DNA from 2 places in the Emticicia sp. GW821-FHT11C11 genome. Region 1 is predicted to be linked to the other one. Evidence: riboswitches for the same ligand, from Rfam matches in the RefSeq annotation. Region 1 holds a riboswitch; the other holds the start of a gene.
What was found. A riboswitch is a leader RNA that binds a small molecule or an ion and turns the genes downstream of it on or off. The one in region 1 is predicted to bind S-adenosylmethionine.
Positions count from the first base shown of each region.

Region 1 (3,426 bases):
CGACCCTTAATGAAATCGTTTTTCCGCGCAAGTGGCGCATTCTTCCTCTGGGCAAAGTACGTGTGTCTGACTTCATCGACCGGGTTCTGGATACCCTTTTTGTGATAGCAGTCACCTGGCTTCTGATACGCCTGGTTCGGTTTTTCGCGCTGGTATATCTGAAAAGGGCCGAAGAAAGCGATTCTAAAAAAGATGCACAACTGGTGCCGTTTTTTAGAGATATCATTATTGTTGTTGTATCCTTTGTTTCTTTTTTCCTGCTGCTTGGTTTTGTATTCAAGCAAGATGTGGTGAGCCTCATTACCGGTTTGGGTATTGGTGGGGTGGCTTTGGCTTTAGCAGCGCAGGCAACCTTGCAAAATCTTTTTGCCTCATTTACACTATTCACCGAACAACCATTTATAGTAGGCGACGACATAGAACTCGGTAGCATGATTGGCAAGATTGAAAAGGTAGGGTTCAGAAGTACACGTATCAGGCACGTAGATGGTAGTCTGGTTGTAGTGCCCAATCAGATGCTGGTGTCGCAGTCGCTCAACAATATTTCTCAGCGTGCAGAACGCAGGCACAAGTTTTTTATAAGATTGAAAATAGAAACCTCAATTCAACAGGTTAAAAAAGTGATGGAGGAAGTACAGACCCAGTTAGATAACCACGAGTCTATAAATACGGGAGCACACGTAAAACTAGATGCCATTGGTGAGTATTCAATCAATATTATGGTTGTTTTTATGGCTGCTACAGCTGACTATTGGGAAAGTAAAAGCATACGTCAGGAAATAAACCTGGTCATTATGAATATACTGGGGAAAAATCAGGTTGAACTGGCCGTACCCACCACCACACTGATGAATATGGGTGATGATAAAAATATTGACAACGACTATTAATTAAGCACACAAAATTTCAGATATGGCTCGTATAGCATTGATCACCGGCGCAACTTCAGGCATAGGCAAAGCCACGGCTATTGCTTTTGCAGATAGCGGAATAGACTTAATTATTTGTGGACGTCGGCAGGAGCGTTTGGATAGTCTGCAGGAGTATTTATCGAAGAAGGTGAACGTAACCACTTTGAAATTTGATGTCAGCAATAAGGTTGAGGTCTTCAACGCAATTAATTCATTGACGGAAGAATGGAAGGAAATTGATATTCTGGTTAATAATGCAGGCAATGCACATGGATTGTCGCCGATTCAGGATGGAAACACAGACGACTGGGACGCCATGATTGATGGTAACGTGCAGGGACTTCTGTATGTTTCTAAAGCCGTTATTACGGGTATGGTTGAGCGGCAGTCAGGACATATCGTGAATCTAAGTTCTGTGGCCGGTAAGTATACGTATGCGAACGGAGCCGTTTATTGTGCGTCAAAGGCAGCAGTTGAAGCGCTAAGTGAAGGTATGCGTTTTGATTTAACACAGCATGGTATTAAAATAACCAATATTGCACCAGGGGCAGTGGAGACCGAGTTCTCGTTGGTAAGATTCAAAGGTGATAAAGATAGGGCAGAAAAAGTATATGAGGGTTTTGAACCTATACAACCGGAAGATGTGGCCGATGCGATTCTTTATGCTGTTAATACGCCCGCCAGAGTAACCATTGCCGACATCGTGTTATATGCCAAAGCACAAGCTGCACCAACCGTGATATACCGTAAATAAGGGTTATTATAATACTTCAATAGTGCCTCAGAGTATAATCAAATGCCGTCCAAATGTTTCGATTTGGCCGGCATTTGTGATACTGAGGTAAAAAAGGAATTCAAAATCTTGTTTTCTAACAATTCAAGTTCCATATTTGCACCATCAATTCAAATAGATACTCACTTGTAGCTGATGGATTGATTTATACAGACGAGAGGAGAGAATAGGCTCTGAGAATCTCGGGCAACCTGTCCCGCTACTTGCGATAAGGTGCCAAAACCTACCGAAAGGTTCACAAGACCATTCGGGCTTATAAACCAATCATAGACAATTCGTTTTAAAATTGGTTTTGTTTGCCGTATTACCGAAAGGTAAGCGTTTTATGTATGCTGATTTTCTGCCTTGCAGAAGTCAGAATGAAGATTTTGTATACGCAAAAAATGGAAAACCAACAGATATTTCGCTACGAAGAACCATTTAAATTAGAGTCGGGCCAATGGCTGCCTGAGTTTCAACTGGCTTATACCACCTTTGGGAAACTAAACGCCGCCATGGACAACGTGATATGGGTGTGCCATGCTTTTACAGGTAATGCTAACCCAACCGACTGGTGGAATGGATTGATAGGAGAAAAACGATTGTATAATCCTACCGATCATTTTATTGTTTGTGCCAATGTGCTGGGGTCTCACTACGGCTCTACCAACGCGCTCACTAAAAATCCTATTACCGGTGAGCCCTATTATCATGATTTTCCGTTTATCACCATTCGCGATGTAGTCAGGTCTTTAGACCTGTTGCGCCAGCATCTGGGTATTTATAAAATCAATACAGTATTGGGTGGTTCGTTGGGTGGCCAGCAAGCCATTGAATGGGCAATTATGCAGCCTGACCTGATTGAAAACCTCATTTTGTTTTCAACCAATGCTATTCATTCTCCCTGGGGTATCGCCTTCAACGAGTCGCAGAGGATGGCTATTGCTGCCGACCCTACCTGGACAGAACGCAGCCCGAAAGCCGGCATGACCGGTATGAAAGTGGCGCGCTCTATTGCGCTGTTGTCTTATCGTAATTATGCTACCTACAACCGCACACAATCAAGAGATGAGGGGCAGATTGATTTCTTCAGAGCCAATACTTACCAGAATTATCAGGGAGAAAAACTGGGAAAACGCTTCAACGCCTTTTCTTATTGGACACTCTCAAAGATGTTTGATTCTCATGATGTAGGCCGGGGCAGAGGCAAGGTAGATGAGGTGCTCACTACTATTAAATCTAAAACACTTGTAATAGGTATTTCGTCTGACGTGCTGTTCCCACCCGAAGAACAGGCTTTTATAGCACAGCACATACCAGACTCGCAATATACACTCATAGAGTCTCTTTACGGACATGACGGCTTTCTGATAGAATTTGAGGCCATGACTGATACCATCAGGAACTGGAAGAGAGATTTAATTCTGAAGTAATTTAGTGATTGTCGAATTGTGAGATGACGTATCATTTTAACTGATTTTCTCATTGACTCTACAGTTGAATCAGCGAAATCATACAATCAGTTTAATCAAAGTTTAAGATAGTTTAAAAACTCTGAAATACTCTCAACCGATAGTTTCCGGTTAGTTTTTTGCTTCGTAAGCCATTCTGCAAAACTGTAAAAAGCGGAGACGCAGCCGTGAGACCGGCAGCAAGGGCAAGCTTTGGATTGGTAACAGGATTTACATTCCAGGCTGCCCATTCGATTAATATATAGGCGAAAGGAGAGAAATTGGCAATACC
Region 1 is NZ_JBXARV010000001.1:1,936,714-1,940,139, forward strand. Features, by position in the region: gene AC1RRY_RS08290 (mechanosensitive ion channel family protein) at 1-890, shown strand, start outside; gene AC1RRY_RS08295 (SDR family NAD(P)-dependent oxidoreductase) at 913-1,665, shown strand; SAM riboswitch class I at 1,847-1,966, shown strand; gene AC1RRY_RS08300 (homoserine O-acetyltransferase family protein) at 2,088-3,116, shown strand; gene AC1RRY_RS08305 (hypothetical protein) at 3,229-3,426, opposite strand, start outside.

Region 2 (3,426 bases), 610 kb from region 1:
ATATAGCTCCTTCTTATTATGCCTATTGGGGTTATGACATGGTATTGTTTTATGGCAGAATGCTGAGAATGGGTAAAAACAGACTTCGCGGTAACCTTGATGCAATAGAATATACACAAGGGTATACACTTGATGGCTTTGATTATACGAATCGCTCGCACGAAAACAAGATAGTACCCATTGTTAAATATGAAGACGGCAAATTTATTGAAGTAGCCAGATAAACAGATTTATCAGATATTATAAACGAAAAGAGACACCCCGGGGTGTCTCTTTTCGTTTATACACAGCCCTGTTTATTTATTCATATATTTCAATTTATACTGAAAATTCAATCAATAACATATGTATAGAATATTAAATTAATACAATATCAATTATCTATAAAAAATATATTGGAAATATAGAATTAACAAAACAAATAACCTATTCAAAAAAAATGAGCGAAGCTATGCTTCGCCCATTCAATTATTTTCTATGACTGTAAGTATCAGATGCCGAAAGCCTCTTTTACCTTGTCAGTATGATCCAGTTTCTCCCAAGTAAAAAGTTCAACTTCTACTTCCTTATGGCCTTCAGGGCCTTTGAAAACTTTGCTCACCCACTGAGATTCACGACCCATGTGTCCATAGGCTGCGGTTTCAGAATAAATCGGGTTACGAAGTTTTAAACGTTGCTCGATGGCGTAAGGACGCATATCAAAAACTTTCTCCACTATTCTGGCTATTTCTCCGTCTGTAAGTTTTTTGCCGTTAGCTCCCTTCACTTTAGCAGTGCCATAGGTATCTACAAATATACCACAAGGCTTAGCTACACCAATGGCGTAAGAAACCTGCACCAGCACTTCATCACAAACACCGGCCGCAACCAGGTTTTTAGCAATATGGCGCGTAGCATAGGCTGCAGAACGGTCTACTTTCGACGGATCTTTGCCAGAGAATGCTCCACCACCATGTGCACCTTTTCCACCATATGTGTCAACGATAATCTTACGGCCTGTCAAACCTGTATCACCATGTGGCCCTCCGATAACAAACTTACCTGTCGGGTTGATATGATAGGTAATCTTATCATTGAATAACTTACGAAGAGACGGTTTCAACTTCGCTTTTACACGAGGTATCACGTATCCGATAATGTCTTTTCTGATGGTAGCTAGCATGGCTTCATCTTCAGCGAAATCGTCATGCTGCGTTGAAACAACGATTGTGTCTATTCTGACAGGCTTGTTGTTGTCGGTATATTCAATTGTAACCTGCGACTTCGCATCAGGTCTCAAATACTTGATTCTCTTATTTTCGCGACGAATAGCTGAAAGCTCCTGCAAAATTTTGTGCGCAAGGTCTAAAGCCAACGGCATATAGTTGTCGGTTTCACGGGTAGCGTAACCAAACATCATACCCTGGTCGCCGGCACCTTGTGCGTCGGCCTTTTCTTCAAAATTTCTCTCATCTGCCGAGCGGTCAACACCACGGTTGATATCGTCTGATTGCTCATGGATAGCCGATAAGATACCGCAGGAATTGGCTTCGAACATGTATTCAGATTTGGTATATCCGATTTTTGCAATTACATCGCGTGCTATTGATTGTACATCCAGGTAAGTTTTGGTTTTTACCTCTCCTGCCAACACTACTTGCCCGGTTGTAACCAGGGTTTCGCAAGCAACTTTAGAGGAAGGATCAAACGCTAGAAAATTATCAATAAGGGCATCAGAAATTTGGTCAGCAACTTTGTCCGGGTGGCCTTCCGAAACCGATTCGGAAGTAAATAGATATGCCATAAATCTTAATAATTTTTAAAATGATTTGTCAAAATGTGTTTGCCAAAAAACTCTGCGCAGAAGGAAAAAGAAACTTTTTTGACAAATAAGAAACGAAAGTCTTATTGCCCGCATCTTTTTACCACCGTAGTGTTTCTACTCGGTTGGATTTCCGCAAAAGGGAATTTCTTGATACTTTCACAAAGTACGTTAATTAGTAAAACAAATGCAAAAATTAAATCTAAAATCTCTCTGAAATCCTGCAATAGTTTACCGAAATTATCTTTAAACAAATTTCAGTTTGGACAATTTATCTATAAAACATACACTATTGCCGATATTTTACCTTTACAAAAGACACAACACAACTGTATGTATTTATAAAATAAAGAGATGCTTTTAGCCAAAAGCATCTCTTTATTTTGAAAGTTAACAATTTCTTAAACGAATATTCTGAAAAATCAGGATTTACCTTCTTTCAGACTATCTAATACTCTGCGGATACCCACAAACCTTGCATTATAATACTTTTCTTTCAAATAACTTATAATGACTCCCTGGCTCTGGGCAGAGTGAATGAATCTCACACCTTTTTCGTCCGATTCCAATACAATGCCTACATGTGATACCCCACGCTTGCGTGAGCTGGTTTTGAAAAATATCAGGTCACCGGGTTTTGCTTCTTCCGGTGTGGTTTTCTGCCCTAATTTATATAGCTCCCTGCTACCATGGGCTACCTCCATTCCAAAATGACCAAACACATAATTGACGAGGCCAGAGCAATCAAACCCTTTGGTTGCCCTCCCACCCCATACATATCGTGTCCCCAGTAATTGTTGGGCAACGATTTGTATCTCATCGGTTAATTCTAAACAATCTTTTTCATCAATTTCCGCATAAGTTGAATCAGCGGATTGAGATAACTCCTGGGCGTTTCCGGCTAAAGCAAAAGCAATTAACAAGAAACTTAATGTAAATTTTTTACGCATAATATTGTCTCGACTTTTTTAGGGTGAAAGGCAGTACATGCGCCCTCAATTTGGGAATTTAACCTGATATATAACAGCAGAAATATTCAGTTTGACCTCACATTCAGAACGAATATGTATTGAAAATAATCGGTGAATCAACACATTGGTCAAATAACTATGTTTCAAATATAGAGTGAATGAATTTCAAAAAAAATGTTTGTGGAAAATTATTAGTTAAAAAAACTTAAAAAACTTTTTGGTTAATAAAATATCCTTACCTTCGCACCATTAATAACTAAATAGTTAGTTGTTAAAAGAGGAGCTATTCTTTACTAAACATTCTTATGAAAAAACAATTACTTCTGCTTGCTGCATTGATGCTTACATCGGGTTTTGCATTTGCTCAGAACCCTACTAAATTCACTATCAAAGGTATTGCTATCGACTCCGGCAACACTGCAATGCCATTTGCCACTGTCATGCTTTTGCAGCCGAAAGACTCTACGCTAGTCAATTTTGGCCGTACCGACGAAAACGGTGCCTTTGAGTTTAAAAACATCAAAAAGGCACATTATGTTTTGAAAATCTCTTTCGTAGGTTATATCCCGTTTCAGATAGACGTAAAACCGGTGGATGGAGCTATTAATGACCTTGGCAATTTAAAATTAAAGCCTATCGCCAAGGAACTGATGG
Region 2 is NZ_JBXARV010000001.1:1,330,160-1,333,585, reverse strand. Features, by position in the region: gene AC1RRY_RS05665 (hypothetical protein) at 1-224, shown strand, start outside; gene metK (methionine adenosyltransferase) at 491-1,783, opposite strand; SAM-I-IV-variant riboswitch at 1,848-1,963, opposite strand; gene AC1RRY_RS05655 (C40 family peptidase) at 2,224-2,751, opposite strand; gene AC1RRY_RS05650 (outer membrane beta-barrel protein) at 3,078-3,426, shown strand, end outside.
Region 2: it holds a riboswitch for S-adenosylmethionine, as region 1 does, so the genes downstream of both, metK (methionine adenosyltransferase) here and AC1RRY_RS08300 (homoserine O-acetyltransferase family protein) in region 1, are expected to answer to the same signal.